2 regions of the Thalassospira sp. CH_XMU1420-2 genome follow, and region 1 is predicted to be linked to the other one. Evidence: predicted binding sites of a transcription regulator. Region 1 holds the regulator's gene; the other holds the start of a gene.
The links. Region 1 encodes PhoB, which activates phosphate uptake and scavenging genes when phosphate is short. Its sites were predicted from a motif close to TNTCATAAAACTGTCA; they were not measured.
Positions count from the first base shown of each region.

Region 2: a site for PhoB is predicted at 4,861-4,876, ahead of WA429_RS03340 (bifunctional 2',3'-cyclic-nucleotide 2'-phosphodiesterase/3'-nucleotidase). Genes of this name have one in related genera too.

Region 1 covers NZ_JAYMEG010000001.1:569,922-578,296, forward strand. The annotation lists gene pstC (phosphate ABC transporter permease subunit PstC) at 1-29, shown strand, start outside; gene pstA (phosphate ABC transporter permease PstA) at 82-1,371, shown strand; gene pstB (phosphate ABC transporter ATP-binding protein PstB) at 1,373-2,176, shown strand; gene phoU (phosphate signaling complex protein PhoU) at 2,199-2,921, shown strand; gene phoB (phosphate regulon transcriptional regulator PhoB) at 2,939-3,637, shown strand; gene WA429_RS02535 (cation:proton antiporter domain-containing protein) at 3,750-5,819, opposite strand; gene WA429_RS02540 (calcium/sodium antiporter) at 6,119-7,081, shown strand; gene WA429_RS02545 (SDR family oxidoreductase) at 7,129-7,899, shown strand; gene folB (dihydroneopterin aldolase) at 7,987-8,375, shown strand, end outside.
Region 2 covers NZ_JAYMEG010000001.1:744,519-752,893, forward strand. The annotation lists gene WA429_RS03310 (hypothetical protein) at 1-176, shown strand, start outside; gene WA429_RS03315 (helix-turn-helix domain-containing protein) at 239-1,291, opposite strand; gene WA429_RS03320 (hypothetical protein) at 1,588-1,755, shown strand; gene WA429_RS03325 (hypothetical protein) at 1,910-2,506, shown strand; gene WA429_RS03330 (AraC family transcriptional regulator) at 2,557-3,345, opposite strand; gene WA429_RS03335 (MFS transporter) at 3,496-4,773, shown strand; gene WA429_RS03340 (bifunctional 2',3'-cyclic-nucleotide 2'-phosphodiesterase/3'-nucleotidase) at 4,940-6,910, shown strand; gene WA429_RS03345 (GcrA family cell cycle regulator) at 7,013-7,450, opposite strand; gene WA429_RS03350 (NnrU family protein) at 7,653-8,315, shown strand.

The sequences.
Region 1 (8,375 bases):
TTCAGAAGTATCGCGAGAAATATGACTGATATGGCATCCCTTATGGAAGACAGAGCCGCAGCAAAGGTGATTTCGGACAAAATGCACAAGCCCGTAGACTGGGACAGCCCGAAGATCGCACGTAACATCAAAAAGCGTTACGCAGCTGAGCGTCGTTTTAAAATCTATGGACTAAGCGCGATCGGTGTTGCGCTTCTGGCCTTGTTTGTTCTGGGTTTCTCTATTGTCTCCAAAGGCTATAGCGCATTCTTCCAGACCTACATTCAGCTTGAAGTTCACTTTGATCCGGCGGAAATCGATCCTGACAGGACGGGTGATCCGGCCGTTATCGGCAAGGCCAACTTTGACGGCCTGATCAAGCAGTCCCTGCGTGAACGGTTCCCCGAAGTAACCAGCCGCCGCGATCGCCGTGATCTGTATGGCATCGTGTCAGGTGGTGCGTCCTATGATCTGCGTGAACGGGTTATGGAAAACCCGAACCTGATCGGGCAGACCCGCAAGATCTGGCTGATTTCCGGTGACGATTTCGACATGCTCAACAAAGGCTATATCGATGCCGAAGTTGATGAAAGCAGCCGTCGTCTCAATGACCAGGAAATCGGATGGTACAATGCACTGGTCGAAGACGGTGCGGTCGAAAAGCAGTTCCATGCCCGCTTCTTTACCAGTGGTGACTCCCGCGAGCCGGAACTTGCCGGTATCTGGGGGGCGGCTGTCGGGTCGTTCTATACCCTGCTTGTAACCTTGGCCCTGTCCTTCCCGATCGGGGTTCTTGCCGCGGTCTATCTTGAAGAATTCGCACCGAAGAACCGGTTCACGACCATTGTTGAGGTCAATATCAACAACCTTGCTGCTGTGCCGTCGATTGTGTTCGGTCTGCTTGGTCTTGAGGTCTATCTCAATGTCATGCATCTGCCGCGTTCGGCCCCGGTTGTCGGCGGCTTGACCCTGGCTCTGATGACCTTGCCGACCATCATCATTGCGTCGCGTGCAGCGATCAAGGCGGTTCCGCCGTCAATACGCCAGGCGGCCCTTGGTCTTGGTGCCTCGCCGGTTCAGACCGTAACCCACCATGTGCTGCCGCTGGCGATGCCGGGCATTCTGACCGGGACGATCATTGGGATGGCACAGGCACTTGGTGAAACGGCACCGCTTTTGATGATCGGCATGGTTGCCTTCATCGTTGATATCCCGGGTGGTGCACTTGATCCGGCAACGGTTCTGCCGGTCCAGATCTATCTGTGGGCAGACAGCCCGGAACGTGCCTTTGTCGAGAAAACCTCGGCAGCGATTATGGTGTTGCTGGCCTTCCTGATCCTGATGAATGGACTGGCTGTGTATCTGCGCAAAAAATTTGAACGGAAGTGGTAAAATGGCTGCTGTATCCCAGAGCGCAATGACGGCAGAGCCGTCGGTCGCAAGCCCGAAAATGACGGCACGTGACCTTAATCTTTTCTATAGCGACAACCAGGCGCTGTTCGATGTCAATCTGGATATCGTCGAACGTCAGGTTACCGCTTTGATTGGCCCGTCGGGTTGTGGCAAGTCGACCTTCCTGCGGTGTATGAACCGCATGAACGACACGATTGATGGTGTGACCATCAATGGCAAGGTGACCCTTGATGGCCGCGATATCTATGACAAGCGGATCGACGTTGTTCAGCTGCGCGCACGTATCGGGATGGTGTTCCAGAAACCGAACCCGTTCCCGAAATCGATCTATGACAACGTGGCCTATGGCCCGCGTATTCATGGTCTGGTCAATTCGCGTGACGAACTTGATGAAATTGTCATGACCTCGCTTGAGCGTGCCGGTCTTCTCAAGGAAGTCAAAGATCGCCTGCAATCGCCCGCTACCGGTCTTTCGGGTGGTCAGCAGCAGCGTCTTTGCATCGCACGTGCGGTCGCGGTCAGCCCGGAAGTCATTCTGATGGACGAGCCGTGCTCGGCACTTGATCCGATTGCAACGGCAAAGGTCGAAGAGCTGATTGACGAACTGCGTTCGAACTACACGATCGTGATCGTGACGCACTCCATGCAGCAGGCTGCGCGTGTATCGCAGCGGACCGCATTTTTCCACCTTGGCAAGCTGGTAGAAGTTGGTGAAACCGATCAGATCTTCACCAACCCGAAAGACGACCGCACCAAGGGTTACATTACCGGTCGCTTTGGTTAAGCGATACGAGGAGAACGCATAAATGGCTGACGACAAAACACATATCGTGAGTTCGTTCGACGAGGAACTGACCCGTCTGAACAACATCATCTCGCAGATGGGCGGGCTTGCAGAAAGTCAGCTGATCTCTGCGATCCGCTCTATTGTAAAGCGTGACTCGGAACTGGCTGAAAAAGTCATTCTTTCAGACCATCGTATCGATGTTCTCGAACAGGAAGTGCAGGACTTTGCGGTCCGTCTTCTGGCCCTGCGCCAGCCGATGGCTGATGACCTGCGTCAGGTCGTGACGGCGCTTAAGCTGTCCAATGATCTTGAGCGTATTGGTGATTTGGCCAAGAACATTGCCAAACGTGCCCAGGTCCTGAACCAGATCCCGCCGATCCGTCCGGTCCAGGTGATCCCGAATATGGGCAAGCTTGCACAGGAAATCATCAAAGATGTTCTCGACGCCTATATCGAAGGTGACGCCGAAAAGGCGGAACGCGTCTGGGCGCGCGATCAGGAAGTCGATGACATGTACAATTCGCTGTTCCGCGAATTGCTGACCTACATGATGGAAGATCCGCGCAACATTACGGCATCGACCCACATGCTGTTCATCGCCAAGAACATCGAACGTATTGGCGATCATGCCACCAATATCGCCGAAACGATCTATTACCGGATCAAGGGCGAAGACCTGCCGGCAATCGACCGGCCAAAAAATGATGCAGCGAACTTTGCTGTTGTCGAACCGAATGAGTGACACTGGAGCATAGGAAGATGGACCCAACGGTTCTTATCGTCGAGGACGAAGCTGCAATCGTAACCATGTTGCGCTACAACCTCGAACGTGAGGGGATGCAGGTTGTCGAAGCCGGTGACGGTGACGAAGCGTTGAAAATTCTTGCTGAAACGCATGTTGATCTTGTCCTTCTGGACTGGATGTTGCCGGTCATGTCGGGGATCGAGGTTTGCCGTCAGATCCGCCGCAAACCCGAAAGCCGCGATTTGCCGGTCATCATGGTGACTGCGCGCGGCGAAGAAGGGGATCGCATTCGCGGCCTTGATACCGGTGCTGATGACTATGTCACCAAACCGTTCGCGATTGGCGAGTTGCTGGCACGTATTCGCGCACTTCTGCGCCGATCCGGTCCGGCGCAACCACAAGGGCAGTTGGTCTATTCCGATATCGAAATGGATCTTGCCGCCCATCGCGTCAGCCGTAATGGCAAGGCCATCCACCTTGGTCCGACCGAATTTCGTCTTCTGCGTTACTTCCTTGAACATCCGGGGCGTGTTTTCTCCCGCGAGCAGCTTTTGAATGCTGTTTGGGGGCCGAACATTTATGTCGAAACCCGCACGGTTGATGTGCATATCCGCCGCCTGCGCAAGGCCCTGAATGATGTCAAAGGTACCCGCGACATCATCCGGACGGTTCGGGCAGCCGGCTATGCGCTGGACTCGGAAACTGCGGCCTGATTGATCCGGCCACAAGGCCGGGCTGCTGGCTAGTTGGATGGCTCGTCGGAAAAAATTCTGACACTCAGATCAAACAAAACCCCCGTTGCCACAGGCCGCGGGGGTTTTGCATTTAGCTGTCTTTAGCTTTGCCGCGTGTGGTGCGTTTTGACCCGGATGTTGCCGATTTGTCTGATGACGCTGTCTTTGTCGCCGGTTTGCGGGGCGCTGCTTTTTTGGCCGATGTGGTTTTGCCCGACGTTGTTTTGGTTGCGGCGGGTTTTGTCGCAACCTTGCGCGCGGTTGCTTTCTTTGGCATGGCACGCGACGCAGGTTTCTTTGCCGTCGGTTTGGGTTTTGCGGTTTGCGCAGCCGTGCCAGATGCCTTTGTTGTTTTCGCGGTCGCCGGGGATGCAGATGCCACGGATGCAGGTGCCGCGGATGATGTCGTCTCTGGTGCGACTTCTGATGCCGGTGCTGCTTGTGCCGGTTCCGGGGCTTTTTTACGCTGGGTCCTTGGTGCCAGTTCGTTCATCAACAACATGTCGGCGCGCCGGAACTTGGCGATTTCGGCATCAATGTCTTCTTGTGGCACGTCACAGGCCGACAGCACATGATCCGAAAGCCGAAGGCCGGTTTCCAGTACTTCGGGAATTGCCGCATCGGCCCCGCTGCGCGACAGCGGACCGATATGGGTGATGTCCTGGGCGCGGGCAAAGATCTTGAGATGCGGATAATGCTGACGTAGAAGCGCCACGGTCTTTTCGGTTGCATGCGGGTTACCCATGGCAACAACCGCGATACGGGCTTCATCGGTGTGGGCGGCGCGGAATGTTTCCGGGCGTGACCCATCGGCAAAGAATACGGGAAGTCCCTCTGCACGGCCGCGCGATACCTGTTGGGCATCACTGTCGAGAACAATGAACGGAATATCGCGGGTTTTCAAAAGACGCGCCAAAACCCGACCAACACGCCCGCTGCCGATGACCAGAACATGCTGGTGGATGCCTTCGGTTTCATCCGAGATCGGGCCAAGCTGGTCGTCTTCCTTGGGGTGCAGCTTTTCCTCGATCCGGTGACCAAGATTGATCAGGGTCGGTGTCAATGCCATCGACAAGGCAACCACCGGGATCAGCATCGCGGCAAGATCACGCGGAATTGCACCATTCTGGGCCGCCAGTGCAAACATGACGAATGCAAATTCACCGCCTGCTGCCAGGCTCATCGCAACACGAAGGGCCGAACCCCGTTCAAACCGGATCGCCAAGGACAAGACAAACAGAACGGCCGTCTTGATCAGAAGCAATGCAATCAGCCACAGCAGCACACTGCCAAACTGTTCATAGACGACATTGGCATTGACCGACATCCCGACCGACATAAAGAACAGCGACAGGAAAACGCCACGGAATGGCGCGATATCGGCTTCGATCTGATGGCGGAATTCGGTTTCGGCCAGCATCACACCGGCAATGAACGCGCCAAGTGCCATCGAAAGTCCGGAAACTTCGGTCAGGGTGCTGGCGGCAAGAACAACGAACAGGGTGCCAATCGCAAACAGTTCCGGGTTTTTAAGCGACGCGATATAGCGAAACAGATGCGGCAAAAGATACCGTCCTGCGACCAGAAGCAGGGCGACAGAACCGAAGCCAAGAAGAATGCTGATCCACGGGCTGGTTTCGGTACCGGCATTGCCCGCCGCCTGAACCATGATCAGGAACGGACCAACCGCCACGTCCTGGACCAGGAGGATTGCAAGGGCGGCCCGCCCGAAACGGGTATTGAGCTGCCGGTCATCGGACAACTGTTTAAGGATAATCGCGGTTGATGACAGGGCCAGCGCACCGGCAATAACAAGGGATGCCGCCAATGGCAGATCAAGCAGCGCCAGAACGCCCATGATCGCAGCCATTGAAACCAGGATCTGCAACAGGCCGAGTGCTGCAAACCGCCCGCCAATGACGCGCAATCGTTCGCGCGACAGTTCAAGCCCGATCATGAACAGCAGGAAGACGACCCCCAGTTCGGCAACTGTGGAAATGTCTTCGCGTTCGGTAATCAGTCCAAACCCGAATGGCCCGATGCAAAATCCGCCGATCAGAAAACCGATAATCGAATTGGCGCGCAAACGATGCGCGATGGGTACTGCAACCACAGCCGCAGCAAGGATCAGGAACAGCTCGAACAGAACGCTGTGATGCATGGTCAGAATCGATCCGGCAAAGCAGATAAATATTTGAAAACAACGAGATGATCAGGATAGCGGAATTGAACGGTATCGTCCTGTGGAAATTTGACGATGCCAAGGCAATTAACCCGTACCGGTTTGATCTGTTTCAAGGCTTGTCTTGTTGGTTTGACCTAATGCGCCGGGCGGGGAATTCAATTGTGTGCTGTGAAAATTGTCATGCCCTGATGACTTGCCAATCCCGGTGCCAGATGCCATGTTCCGCGGGCCTGATCAGGTCCATATAATTGACACCCAATAAGAGCAAACGCGTCTTGGAACAGCTTATCCCCTATCTTCAGATTATCGCCGGTCTTGTCCTGTTGACGGCTGGTGGCGAATTTATCGTGCGTGGTGCCGTTGGATTGGCTCTTTTGCTTGGGGTGTCAAAAGTCATTGTCGGTTTGACGATCGTTGCGGCCGGGACATCGGCGCCGGAATTTGTCGTGTCATTGAACGCATCGCTCAAAGGAACGGCCGATATTGCGATGGGCAATGTGGTCGGTTCCAATATTGCCAATATCCTGCTGATCCTCGGTGCGGTTGCGGTGCTTAAACCGGTTGCGGCAGGACGCATCACGGTTGTTCGCGATGGCGGCACCATGCTGCTGGGCACCGTTTTGTTCATCGCACTTTGCATGTTCGGGGCGATTGACCGGTGGGCCGGGGCCCTGATGCTGTGTGTGTTGGCGGCTATCTGGTATTTCACCTACAAGCATGACAAAAACATGCCCAGCGAAGCCAGCCATTTGCATGAAGAAGAAGTCGATGAAGTTGGCGAGGTGCCCAAAGGTTGGGCCAAGCCGCTTGCGGCAACCCTGATCGGGATTGTCGCACTGATGTTCGGGGCGGAATGGCTTGTTGACGGTGGCGTTGCCGTTGCCCGGCAGTTCGGTGTTTCCGAGGCCGTTATCGGTTTGACGCTGGTTGCGTTCGGAACGTCATTGCCCGAACTTGCGGCATCTGTGGTCGCGGCATTCCGTGGTCATTCAGACGTTGCACTTGGCAACGTGCTGGGTTCGAACCTTTTGAACCTTCTGGTGATTATTGGCGGGGTGTCGCTTATTGCGCCAATTCCGGTGCCGGAACAGATTTTGAATTCCGATTTGTGGATCATGCTGGCGGTAACCGTCGGGTTGCTTGCTGTTGCCTATGCGTTTCGCAAAATTTCGCGCGTTACCGGAAGTGCATTTGTGATTGCCTATTTGGTTTATGTCTTCCAACTTGTAGCAGCCTGAAGACCGGCTTGGTTGAATTGACAGACGCATAAAGGGATCCGCAGAAAATGACTGCACAGGTGCCCAAAAACGTTTTGATTACAGGTGCAGCTAAACGCATCGGTCGGGCCCTGTCGCTTGATCTGGCGCGAAATGGCTATGATGTAGCGCTGCACTGTCATCATTCGCGCAAGGATGCCGAAAGCCTGGCCGAGGAAATCCGTGCATTTGGCCGACGCGCCTGTGTGATTTCCGCCGATCTCGCCAACGAAGAAGACACCCACCGGATTGTGCGCGAAGCACAGGCGGCCTTGGGGCCGATTGCGGTTCTGATCAATAATGCGTCGACATTTGAATATGATGACATTCAATCGGCCACCCGCGAAAGCTGGGACCTCCATATGGAGGCCAATCTGCGGGCGCCGTTTGTTCTGTCACAGGAATTTGCCAAACGCCTGCCCGACGATGTCAAAGGCCTGATCGTCAATATTATCGATCAGCGGGTCTGGAATCTGAACCCGCATTTCGTGACCTATACATTGTCAAAGGCCGGGTTGTGGACCTTGACCCAGACCCTTGCACTGGCATTGGCGCCGAAAATTCGTGTTAATGCGATCGGGCCGGGTCCGGCTTTGCCTAGTAGCCGACAAACACAGGACATTTTCGATCAGCAGTGCGAGAAAACCCCGCTTAAAGTCGGGACAAACCCGCAAGAGATTTGCGACGCGGTTCGATTTTTCCTTGCCGCGCCTGCCATCACCGGGCAAATGTTAGCCCTTGACGGCGGGCAGCACCTTGATTGGGCGCCCAGTGGCAATAATGACAAGCCAATCGAATGATGTCAGGCATGATGGTCTGACATCGGCCGGACGGGGAGGGCAGCACAAGGCGCCCATACCCAAAAGCAGCACAAGGAAGACCCGACTATGACCGCAGGCCTGAAACAGGATGCCAAAATTACGACATTGCCTTTTGCCGATCTGCCCCATGCAGACCGGGCCGGCAGCCTGCGCCGTGTCTTTGTGCGCGATATGGTCATTCATACCTCGATCGGTGTTTATGACCATGAGAAGGAAGCCCCGCAACGGGTCCGGATCAATCTTGATCTGGCAGTCCTCGAAGGGGACGGGGTTCAGAATGACGATATCACCACGGTCCTGAGCTACGAGGATCTTGTGGTTGGGACCCGACGCATCTGCCAGGATGGTCATGTGAACCTTGTGGAAACCCTTGGGGAAAAACTTGCGGATATGTGCCTTGCTGATCCGCGCGTGCGCAAGGTGATCGTCCGGGTTGAAAAGCTCGACGTTTTTGA
Region 2 (8,375 bases), 170 kb from region 1:
TCGATCAGTATCTTGGACTGGCCGATATCATTCTGGTGCCCAATGCCTATATCGGCTTGCGGATGATCAAGCTTTTCAAATCCGAAGACGTGGAAATTCTGGCGATCGAAGGATTGTTCGGGCACGACGCCATCTGCAAATCCGACACCAAGATTACCGGTATCTGGAAAATCTGACGCGATTGCGTTTCGTATCTGATCAGTGCGTGCTGTTGCCTTGCAAAGACCGCACCAGGTCACTAGCCAAGACCGTGTATCCAGTTTTCAAACTGTTTGTTGACCAGCCCGGCAATGCACTGGGTTTTGCGGGAATGGATCGCGGCCCCGTTCCGGACTTCACCCGGTGTGGCGTCATACTTGTCGCGAAATGCCCGGATGAAGCTGGCGTCACTCGAAAAGCCGCATTCCAGTGCAATGTCATAAATCGAAGACCGCGCAGAATGCGGATCATTCAAAAGCGATATTGCCTTACGCAGCCGCATGTCACGGACATAGGTATAAACCCCGCCATAGGGCGCGAAATAGTTATAAAGCTTGGACCGTGATACCCCCAAATCCTGGGCCGCCCGCCGTGGATTGAGGTCCGGCGAACACAGATTTTCACGGAAATAACGCCGCATCTTGACCATGCTCAGGATGTTCTGGCGTTCATGGCTGCTATCGGCGGTCTGGCTGCTGACCGAATTCAAACAGGTCGCCAGCATGGTGGGGAACATCTTTTCAAATATTTGGGCTTGCTGATGGCCAAGTTCACAGACATTGCGCTGAAGCGACAGAACCATGTCACGGATGATCTGCACCATCGGGTCATCGGGCGCCAAAAAGCGCATGCAATGGTCATCGGGATGCTGCAAATGGTCTTCAAGCAGGGCCCGCGGAATCACAAGATTAAGTGTCAGATGATCGCTTGTCTGTGCCGTGAAGGGCTGGGTCAGGTCATAAATAAGAATGCCGCCGGGTTTAAGCCTGTCATGCCCACGCGATGTTTCGCATTCGATCTCGCCACGCTGATAGACGCCGATGCCGTAATGATCCATGCCATTGCCGACAATCTGTTGATAGCCACGGCGCCATTGCTGCTGGCGGGACTCAACTTCCATCAACATCAAGGAACCAAACAGATGGGATCGGATCGTTGTTCGGAAATCATCTTCCCGAACCTGTTTTTCGGCATCTACATCGAAAAGACAGGATATCGACTCTTTCCAGACCGGAAAACGGTCCTGCATCGGCAGATTGTCGACAGTGAAGAACGTGCTGGTGGTTCCAGCAGAATCTTGATCCGGTTGCATCTTGCTACCCCAATTGCCTACGTGGCGGACACTTACAACGAATGTATGCGGTGTGGATTGGGTCAGGCGTACTTGCCTATCCACAGGTCGAGATTAAGTAAACTAACGAATGAGGTAAAGCTATTAAATTCGGATAATTTAAATTAGTTTATTCTGATTTAATGGTCTGTGCCGTAATTGGCTATGACACATCCCGATCGCCTCCTTTCCCCCCGACATCGATGTGCCTGATCGTGATCATCACTTGGTGATACGTCGCGTTACCCGACGCTGCGTATTGCAGGAAACCATGTGTGATGACGGTCATTGTTTTTGCCGCATTTTTAATTTGCAGCTTTTCTAATTTAACTACAGCCAATCGCCATCCGGTGCAAAAGACCTTTGGTATAGCGGGCGTCAATTTGCCTATCCCCAAGGGTGGGTCCAAAGGTATGGACGTTACGGAACAGGCGGTTTTTCGATGATTTTTGGACTCAATGCAAAGCGATTTGGACGCCGTGTGCATTGGACAACCACAAGCTGTGCTAAACAAGCGCATCAAAATATAAAGCTCTGCGGTCGATTGAAGAAACAGCGGGGCATTCGGGGCAACGCTGAGATTTCTCTCTGGGGGAGAACATGAATTCAGTCGATTCACACCCGGCACGTCGGAAAGGAGAGCGCAACTTCTCTGATCCGGGACGTGACTGGGGGCCGGCCTGCCATATTGTGCCAGGTCGCCGCATTAACGAACCCAATTACAAGGCCGGGAACAGTCCGGTGGCCTTGCTGGCGCGGTCGCGGTCCAATTTTGATCTGATCGCCGAAAGCAGCAAGGAAATTGCCGATGGACCGCCGCCCTCTGATCCGTATGAGGCAATGGCCATGGCAATGATCCGCACCATCGGTGAAAGTGTCTCGGTTCTCAAAAGCATTGCCGATGTGATGCCGACCCTTGATCGGATGCTTGTTGGTCGTGATGGCGAAAGTCTGCATGAAGAAGCCCTTCGAGACAAAACCGGCAGCGCATCTGACAAGGCTTCTGAAAAAGCCCGGGCAGAAGGCAAGGCAAATGCCCTTTGCTGGTCATCGGACATGATGGTTGAAATTCACAATCTGTGTGCCCAGAACCGCAAATCCGGACAGGCCCACGCCAAAGCCATCCGCCGATATGACATCGATCCCGAACCCGACAATGACATCTTTCCGCCGCTGCGCAATTTCAGTAACGATTGACGTTGCACGGGATGGCGGGCCGGGTTTTCCGGGCTGGCATCGCGGGATGATCAGCGGAAATAGCCGCCCGGTGTGCGTCCGGTAACCTTACGGAACATGGCGATGAAGGCGGATGGCGTTTCGTAGCCAAGATCAAGCGCGATCTCGGTGACAGGGCGGTCATTCGCCAGTTTTTCAAGTGCATAAAGCAGGCGCAGTTTTTGGCGCCAATCGCGAAACGGCATCCCGGTTTCGCGCAGAAACAGCCGTGCCAATGTGCGTGATGACGCCCCGCAGATGCGCGACCAGTCATCCAGGGTGCGGTTATCTGCCGGGTTTTCAAGCAGCGCGTCGCAAATCTTGCCAAGCCGCGCGTCCTTCGGGGCCGGAAGATGCAGGTTTTCCTGGTCCGGCGCCCGTAATTGATCAAGCAGAACCCGCATCAAACGGCCTTCTGCGCCATCTTCGTCATATTCGATCGGAATTTCGGTTGCCGCACGGATCAGTTCACGCAACAGCGGACTGACATCAAGTACCATGCACCGATCAGGCAGGTTCACCGGCGCAGTGCGGTCAATATAGATATGGCGCGCACGGGTAAAGGTCGCATGGGTCACGGCGTGTTCAAGATGGGGCGGCACCCAGACCGCGCGTTGTGGCGGCACGATCCATATCCCGGCTTCGGTAATGACCTTCATCGTCCCTTCGGATGCGTAAATCAGTTGGCACCAGTCATGGCTGTGCGCGCCGATGCTGTGCCCGGCGGGCACGTCGCTCATACGGACATAGATCGGGCGCGGCAACGCATAGGGGCGCGGACGGATATGGTTGGCTTCGTCAATCGGGGTTGGACGGTCCATCGGAACGCCTCGTGTGTCTGTTTTGCGATATATGATGGCAGATTATCGTAAGACAGACGGACTGCAATAGGTTTAATTTGGTTTCATTCCAAAACATACGATGCGTGACAGCGGAACCGCCACCAATGCGGCCCAGTCCGGGGAGACAAAATGTCCAAGGAAGAAATCATACCCGAAGCCTCCAACCACGCGGCCCCGATCGGTGAGGTGTCCGACGCGGCGGCGGCCGGTGTCCCGGTCTATAAGGGCTGGCGCAATCCGGAAGTTCTTCTGATTGTGATGGCCGCAGCCATGCCATTGTCCTTTTCGACATGGATGGCGCTTTTGAACAACTTTTCGATCGAGATGGCGGACTTTACGGGACGTGAGATCGGAATTTTGCAGTCCCTGCGTGAAATTCCGGGGTTCCTTGCCTTTACCGCGATCTTTGTCTTGCTGGTACTGCGCGAACAGACATTTGCGTTGCTGTCCTTGCTGGTCCTAGGGGTCGGGGTGGCAATTTCGGGATATTTCCCGACGGTGATTGGTCTGTATTGCACCACGGTTCTGATGTCGATTGGCTTCCATTATTTTGAAACCATGCAACAGGCGCTTTCCTTGCAGTGGGTCAAAAAGGAACGCACCGCCATGGTGATGGGCAAACAGCTTTCGGCGAAGTCGATTTCATCGCTTGTGATGTTCGGGGTTGTCTGGCTGATGCTGGAAATCTTCGATGTCGACTATCGTTATGTCTATCTGTTTGGCGGCGCGCTGACGGTGATTGCGGCGTTGTTTGTCTGGGGCGCTTTCCCGAAATTCTCCGATGCCCATCCGCAAACCAAAAAGCTGATCTTGCGCAAACGCTACTGGCTTTATTATGCGCTGACCTTCATGAGCGGCGCCCGACGCCAGATCTTTACCGTGTTTGCCGGCTTCCTGATGGTTGAAAAGTTCGGATATGACGCGGCAACCATCACGTTGCTGTATCTACTGAACCACGCGATCAACATGTTCCTCGCACCCAAGATCGGCAAGCTGATCGGCAAATGGGGGGAACGCCGTGCCCTGACCTTTGAATATATCGGTCTGTTCATCGTGTTCGTCTCCTATGCCTTTGTTGACAACCATGTGGTTGCCGGTGGCCTTTATGTGATCGATCATCTGTTCTTTGCCATGGCAATCGCCATCAAGACCTATTTCCAGAAGATCGCCGATCCGGCCGATATTTCGTCAACAGCAGGGGTCAGCTTCACGATCAACCATATCGCAGCGGTCTTCATTCCTGCGGCATTCGGATTGTTGTGGCTGTTTTCGCCAAGTGCGGTGTTCCTGGCCGGTGCGGCGATGGCGGCTGTGTCGCTGGTGCTTGCGCTTAATGTGCCCCATGATCCGGAACCTGGGAACGAAGTGGTGCGGGGCTACAAATCGCCGCATGCCGTTCCTGCCTGATCTCAATGGCCTTTTTGGCGCTTTGTTTCAAATCCGGAAACGCCCGTGCAGATGCGCGGGCGTTTCCATTTGTATTTGCCCCATCTTTTTCGCAAAATCTTCAAAACCTGACCATCTGAACAAGAATAAAGTTGATCGACCGAGCACTCGAACAGGGAAAAGACCCATGACATTCATCCACAAGGCAGGCCTTCGCACCGCTGGCGCATCCGCGATCGGACTTTCGCTGGCATTGCTCAGCGGCACAGCACTGGCCGACAGCACGGTTTCGCTGCGTATCCTCGAAACCACGGATATTCACACCCATCTGGTCAATTATGATTATTACCGTGATGGTGAATCGGACACGGTCGGTCTGGCAAAGGTCGCGACCTTGCTCAAGACCGCACGCGGCGAGGCAGAAAATGTCGTCTTTGTTGATAACGGTGATCTGATCCAGGGCAATCCGCTTGGCGATTACATGGCCAAGGAACGCGGCCTGAAAAAGGGCGAAACCCATCCGGTCTACAAGGCAATGAACCTGCTGGGCTATGACGCGGCCAATCTCGGGAACCATGAATTCAATTACGGGATGGAGTTCCTTGAAACCGCGATTGCCGGGGCAAACTTCCCGTATGTTAGCGCTAACATCTTTGTTGATGATGGTGATGGCAATGCCGAAAATGACAAACCCTATTTCCAGCCCTATGTGCTGCTTGATCGCGAATTTGTCGATGACGAAGGTAAAAGCCACAAGGCAAAGGTCGGGGTGATCGGGTTTGTCCCGCCTCAGATCATGCAATGGGACAAGGCCAATCTGGAAGGTAAGGTCTTTACCAAGGACATTGTTGAAATGGCCGAAAAATATGTCCCGGAAATGCGTGAAAAGGGGGCTGACATTGTCATTGCCGTTCCGCATTCCGGTCTTTCGACCATGGAACGCCACGGCATGGAAGAAAACGCTACCTATTACCTGTCAAAGGTCGATGGCATTGACGCCATCCTGTTTGGTCATGCCCATACGGTCTTCCCGTCCGATGCCTTTTCCGATCTTGAAGGTGTCGATATCGCCAAAGGCACGATCAATGGTGTTGCCGCGGTAATGCCGGGCTTCTGGGGCAGTCATCTTGGCGTGATTGATCTGACGCTCAATGTTTCTGATGCGGGGGAATGGACCGTCGTTGACAGCCTGTCAGACGCCCGCCCGATCTATCAGCGCGAAGGCCGTACCATCACCCCGCTGGTTGAAGCCGATCCCGAAATCATCGCCGCGGTCAAGGAAGAGCACGAAGGAACGATCGCCTATATGCGCGAAGGTGTGGGTACGACATCGGCCCCGATCAACAGTTTCTTTGCGCTGGTGGCCGATGATCCCTCGATCCAGATCGTGACCAATGCCCAGAAATGGTATCTGGAAAAGATCCTGAACGGATCGGAATATGACGGCATTCCGATCCTGTCGGCCGGGGCACCGTTCAAGGCCGGCGGGCGTGGTGGTCCGGACTATTTCACCGACATCCCCGAAGGCAAGATCGCGCTTAAAAACGTGGCTGATCTTTATATCTATCCCAACACGGTGCGTGCGGTTCTGCTGAATGGTGATCAGGTCCGTGAATGGCTTGAAATGTCGGCGGGCCAGTTCAATCAGATTGACCCGAACAACAGCGATGAACAGCCGCTGATCAACCCTGATTTCCCGACCTATAACTATGACGTGATTGACGGGGTGACCTATCAGATCGATGTGACCAAACCTGCCCGCTATAACAAGGCCGGTGAAGTGGTGAATGCCGATAGTCACCGCATCGTCAATCTGAGCTTTGATGGCAAACCGGTTACCGCAGATCAGCAGTTTGTCGTTGCGACCAATAACTATCGCGCTGGCGGTGGCGGCAATTTCCCGGGACTGGACGGATCGACCATCATTGTCGAGGCCCCCGATGAAAACCGCACGGTTCTTGCCAACTATATCCTGACTGAAAAGGAAATCGATCCCAAGGCCGATGGCAACTGGACCTTTGCCCCGATTGGCGATGCGTCCAAGGTGACCTTTGTCACCAGCCCCAAGGCATCGGCGGCCGCCAATGCCCCGGACAATATCAGCTTTATCGGTGAGGATCAGGACGGCTTTGCCAAATATGTCCTGCAGACCAAATAGTCTGTCTGCTTGTTTCGCATCATAACAATGCACCATAAGAAAAGCCGCCCGGCGAAACGGGCGGCTTTTTTATTCGGGCGGGCATTCTATCCCGATCAAATGTTATTTCTTGTTGGCGGCCTGCGGACCTTTGCCACCCTGACCCTGCTGTGCAGGCGGGTTGTCTTCACGCGGGTTCTTACCGTTCAGATAAGCCTGTGCGCAATGTTCTTCGCAATAGGGCTTGCTCGGGACGATCTTCTTGCCACAGAAGTGGAAGTCATCATCGCCCGGGTCGCCAAACGGCCAGCGGCACATGCCAGCACCAAGATCAAAGATCGAGATACCTTTGCTCTGTTGTTTGGGGGCCGGGGCTTTCTTCTGTTCAGCTTCCTCTGCACGGCGCTGAATCGGAGACGGGCGTTTGGGCAGGCCAAGGCGGTGTGCCTTACCTACGACGGCATTCTTGCCAACACCCAGTTCTTCACCGATGCGTGCCGTGGTCCAGCCCTGATTCCAGAGCGAGGTCAGCAATTCAATCTTTTCCGGCGTCCAGCTCATTTCGAGTATATTCCGTGTTCCGTTGCCTGCCGGACGGTTTTATTCCCGTCAGCAGTTGCTTATTGTCCGATGTCAAACAGGGATACAGAGGTATCCGCTAATATCTCGTAACGCAAGGGTCTTGGAGATTCGCACCCCGGCCCGTATGCGAGAACAGCGCAATTTGCATGTTGAAGCAGCAATGTAAAGAGGGGATCGCACTTTGGTCTGGTTTTTCATCTCGCTCGCGGTTTTCCTTGGGGCACATATCATTCCCGGTCTGCTCAGGGGTAAAATCGTCGGTCTGATCGGGTATCGGGCCTATGTTGTTGGTTTCTCACTTGTTTCGACCATCCTGTTTGCATGGGTCATTCACGAGGTGATCGCAGCAGAGTCGTCATGGCTTTGGGATTTTCATCCTGTGCGTGCAAAACTGTTGATTATCATCATGTTACCCGCTTCTATTTTGTGGGCCTGCGCCATTCTTCAACCCTGTCCGTTGTCAATCGGGCGTCGATCCGGCTTTGATCCGGACCGTCCGGGCATCAATCTTTTTTGCCGTCATCCTTTGTTGCTGGGCGTGATGCTGTGGGGGGCTGGCCATGTCGTTGCCAATGGCGATTTGGTGGCAGTGATCTTTTTTGGCGGCAGTGCAGTCTTTGCCCTGATCGGATTTTGGCGCATGGAGAAAATCCGCCTGCGTGACATGTCTGCGGCCCGTCGGGATGCAATTTTACAAGGGACTCGGCGGTTTTCGCCGTCCGGGCTGCTCAAAGGGGCGATCAGGTGGCGTGATCTGCTGCTTGGTTGTGTGATTTATGCCGTGCTTCTGGGCGGGCATGCCCATGTGATCGGGGTCAATCCGCTTGAATTGGCCGGTTGGTAGGGGCACTCGCAGCGCAAGGCTTGTCAGCCCCGGCGATCAAAGGGATACTGTGGCAAAGGC